Regions from separate parts of the Faecalimicrobium sp. JNUCC 81 genome, predicted to be linked through region 2. Evidence: riboswitches for the same ligand, from Rfam matches in the RefSeq annotation. Region 2 holds a riboswitch; the other holds the start of a gene.
The links. A riboswitch is a leader RNA that binds a small molecule or an ion and turns the genes downstream of it on or off. The one in region 2 is predicted to bind cyclic di-GMP.

Region 1 (2,211 bases), 1.6 Mb from region 2:
AACTTCATCTTTAGGTACATATATACTATCACCTTTTATTTTTGTATCAACTTTTTTACTTTCAAGCTCTTTTGTTATAGATGCTGCATCATTAGAATCTAATCCTGAGAAAAGTACTTTATACTTATTCTCTTTTAAATAACCTGTTCCAAATACTACTGCTAATATACCCGCTACCACTGCAACTATAATTGCTATTTTTTTCTCTTTTTTTAGTTCTAGAAACTGTTGTTTTTTAGTGCTTATAAAATCCTTTATTTTTTGTATAATTTCTTTTAAATTCATCTGCATACTCCTTGTCAATAGGCTACAATTGCACCCTATTTACTTCTTGATAAGCCTCATATAGTTTATTTCTAATTTCTAGCATTAGTTGCATTGAAATTTGTGACTCTTGCATTGTTAACATTACGTTATGCATACTTGATCCTTCACCCTTCACTAGACCTTCTATAGAACTATTGGCATTTACTTGATAATCATTGACTTTGTGTATAGCATCTTTTATGATTTGGGAAAAATCATTTTTTTCTTGAGTGTTTACTACTTCATTTTTTATTCCTTTTGCAAATATATTAGAATTTGCCCCTATACTTGTAATTGATTGCATAACTTCCTCCAAATTTATATTTATCTTCCTATTTCTAATGCCTTTGAAATTATATTCTTTTGAGCATTCAAAGTCTCAACATTAGATTCATAACTTCTAATTGCTGATAATACATCTGCTCGTTCTGTAAGAATATCAACATTTGGATATTCAACATATCCTTGAGCATCTGCATCCGGATGATCTGGTTTATATAGTTTTCTTAATGGAGATTTATCTTCTTCTATTGCTACCGTTTTTACACCTAACATCCCTAATTTCTCATCAAAGTTTTCTTGAAATACTGCTACTTTTCGTCTATAAGCTCCCCCATTTTCAGTTCTTGTCGTCTTTAGATTTGCTACATTTGATGATATAGTGTCAATTCTCATTCTTTCTGCTGAAAGTCCACTTGCACTTATTCTCATCCCACTAAAAATATTCATTTAATTACCTCCCTGATATTACACTCTTGATCATTGCTAACTTAATATTAGTTATATTAACTAGGGCATTATATTGAAGAGTTGTCGCTGCCTGATTTACCTTTTCACTTTCTAAATCAACATTATTACCATCTAATCTAACTATTGAAGTATCATCTGCCTTAACCTCTATTTTAGCCTTATCATCCATTTTGCCTTTTAGACTGTCTTCAAAACTCACATACTTTCTTTTATAATTTGGCGTATTTATATTTGCCACATTATTTGAAATAACTTTATTTCTTAAGTCTGTTGCATCTAAACCAACTTTTAATAAATTGTATATACTCATAACTCCTCCTATTTTTTAATCTAAAAAAACTACTCAGAAAGAGTAGTCTATATTATTTCATGGTATTATAATTCGTGTGTAATACAATCCACAAAACTAGAACAAAATTAAAAATACTTTTACACTACACTTTTATATACTTATGTTTGGATTATTCTTCCTAAATCATATCTAATATATATTATAACTCTTTTTTCGAGATAATTGTATGGATTCTAACAAAAATTTACAAATTTTATCAATTTTTATCAATTTTTTCATTTTTTGTCAATATTTTTCATACTTTTTCCTAATATATTTATATTTTTTATCATATTTGTATTTTTTCCGACAAAATATATCAGTTTCTAATTATTTCTCCGTGTTTGTATAAATTTATTATTTTTAAATTTGTTATAGCAATTATAATTAGTAGTTTTAATATAAAAAAAATACTCTGCAGCAGAGTATTTTTTCATATCAAAATGATAACAAAAAGTCTATTAACTCTTCGGCAGCTGGCTGGCATAGTTAAAAACGTTAGCCCCTATAGTTTTGCGTCCCTAGATTTCCCTAGGTTTGCCTATTAAATTTTATTTTTAGTTCTTTTTATACATATTCTAACATCTATGCTTATATTATAACATATTTTCCCATATATATGTACATATATATGGGAAAATATGTACATATATACACTAGAATATAAAAATATTTTTCATTTATTTATAATTAAATCAAAAATAGACATAATTTGGAATTATGTCTATTTTTGTTAAATTGTAACTACAATTATCTTAATAATTGCATTACACCTTCTGGCTGAGATTTAGCTTGAGCCATCATAGCTTGAGAAGCTTGAGTTA
Region 2 (2,211 bases):
TTTATGGATTATAGAAATAAATCTGAAAATGATGAAAATACTATAATCTATGGTCATAATATGAAAAATAAAACTATGTTTAGTCAATTAGAAGATTTTAAAAATGAAAGCTTCTTTAATAAAAACAATAAAATAAGAGTAATAACTAATGATAAAGAATACGTATATGAAGTATTTTCTGCATACTATGTAGATCCTAGCTATAACTATATAATTCCTAGCTTTAATAATAATAAAGAATATGAAAAATATTTAAATCAAATTACTAATAAATCAATTAATAAATCAAATATAAGTGTAGGTGTAAAAGATAAAATAATTACATTATCTACTTGTAGCTATGAAACTAATAATACACGTACAGTAGTACATGGTAAACTTGTTGATGTAATTAATTTAAATAATTAAAAAATAGTACGCCTATATAGGTGTACTATTTTAAGATATAATTTCAAACTTATTTTCATTAACATATATTATAGCTTCTTGCCTGTTTTTTAAATTTAATTTACTTAGTATACTACTAACATGTTTTTTTACTGTATAATCGCTTATATATAATATCTTTGCAATTTCTTTATTATTATAACCTTTCGATATATTGTATAATACGTCTCTTTCTCTTGGTGTCAATACACTTAAATCATTTGATTTATCCCTCTGAACTACAGCTTGCAGTGCATCTGCTTCATATACTTTTTTTCCTTTAAAGACTCGACTCATCGTATATATAAATTCTTCTTTATCATCTATATCTACTATATATCCTTCAATCCCCATATCAACAACTCTTTTGAATATCTTAATATCCTTATTTAAATCTAAAGTGATAACTTTAATATTTCCATATTTTCCTTTTACAGTATTTAAAAACATAATCTTTTGCGGTAAATTTTCTTTCATGTCTAGAAATATAAAATTTATCTCCTCTAGATCTTCTTTTTTCATACTATACAAATCACTTATAATTCCTATACTTGTCACTTTCAAATTCTTTGTAAATAAAGCTCCTACTGCTTCTCTAACTATAAATGATTCTGATATTAGCAATATCCTCACATCACTTCCCCCTCTAGAAAAGCCGGTTGCGCTACTCGCTCCATATACCCCAAGCGCCCAAATACAGAATATACTTCTTAGCTGCTTAAATTTTCAACAACTATATTCTACAATATTTCTACTTTAATTATATAGTTTTTTAGATATCCATTTACGTACCTGACTTTATCTTTATAATATAAACCACCAAACTATAAAATATATTTATATTTTGATTATAGTAAAATATATTTTATTTTTCAATTAAAATTTTAATCAAAAATAATTTTAGAGTATATTATTTATATTACTTTATAATTTTTAAAAAAATAGAGAACTATATTTTAAATATAGTTCTCTATTTTTTTATTATTATTTTGCATATATAATATTATTTCTTGTCTATTCTTTAAACCTAGTTTTTGAAGTATGCTACTTATATGCTTTTTTACTGTATATTCTGTTATAGATAAAGTTTCTGATATTTTATAATTATTAAATCCTTTAGCAACTTCTTTTATTACTTCTTCTTCTCTATTAGTTAATAGACTATTAGATTTATTAAATTTATGTGTAAGTGCCTTATGCATAAGGTCGCCCTCATAAAACTTTTTACCAGCTATAATTTTTCTTACAATATAAATAAATTCTTCTTTATCTTCTATATTAGAAATATATCCGCCAATTCCTAATTTAACTGATTCTATAAACAAACTCTCTTTTTTATGAAAATCTATTGCTAGTATTCTTAATGATTCTTCCCTTTCTCTTAATAAATTAATTCTTTTTAAATCATTTATATTATTCTCATCTATATTTATAAAAATAAAATTATATTCACTTAACTCTGCATCAGAAATATTACTTAAATCTGATATTTGATCTACATATTTTGGGTTAAAATTTTCTATAAATAATTTTGATACAGAGTCTTTCACCATAAATGACTTTGATATTATTAATGTATTCATTTTTCCACCTTTCTAGCTATTAATAAACACTATACTTTTTTAAGAAATTAGACTATAGTGTATTATCCCTAATAGATATAATTTAAATTAATTTACCTTTTATCACTAATCTGTGGCTTCCTACAAACTTTGGAGTACATGTTATTAAGGTTATAGACTTTTCATCTAAATCAGATTTTAGTACTTCTACTTGATCAGGCTC

Region 1: linked by a shared signal. The riboswitch ahead of flgB (flagellar basal body rod protein FlgB) and the one ahead of JNUCC81_RS02815 (LuxR C-terminal-related transcriptional regulator) in region 2 are both predicted to bind cyclic di-GMP.

What each region holds. Positions count from the first base shown of each region.
Region 1 covers NZ_CM132203.1:2,766,112-2,768,322, forward strand. Annotated here, with positions in the region: gene fliF (flagellar basal-body MS-ring/collar protein FliF) at 1-285, opposite strand, end outside; gene fliE (flagellar hook-basal body complex protein FliE) at 308-610, opposite strand; gene flgC (flagellar basal body rod protein FlgC) at 631-1,035, opposite strand; gene flgB (flagellar basal body rod protein FlgB) at 1,040-1,366, opposite strand; cyclic di-GMP riboswitch class I at 1,856-1,939, opposite strand; gene flgL (flagellar hook-associated protein FlgL) at 2,138-2,211, opposite strand, start outside.
Region 2 covers NZ_CM132203.1:551,644-553,854, reverse strand. Annotated here, with positions in the region: gene srtB (class B sortase) at 1-408, shown strand, start outside; gene JNUCC81_RS02815 (LuxR C-terminal-related transcriptional regulator) at 439-1,059, opposite strand; cyclic di-GMP riboswitch class II at 1,076-1,154, opposite strand; gene JNUCC81_RS02810 (response regulator transcription factor) at 1,383-2,009, opposite strand; gene JNUCC81_RS02805 (class D sortase) at 2,092-2,211, opposite strand, start outside.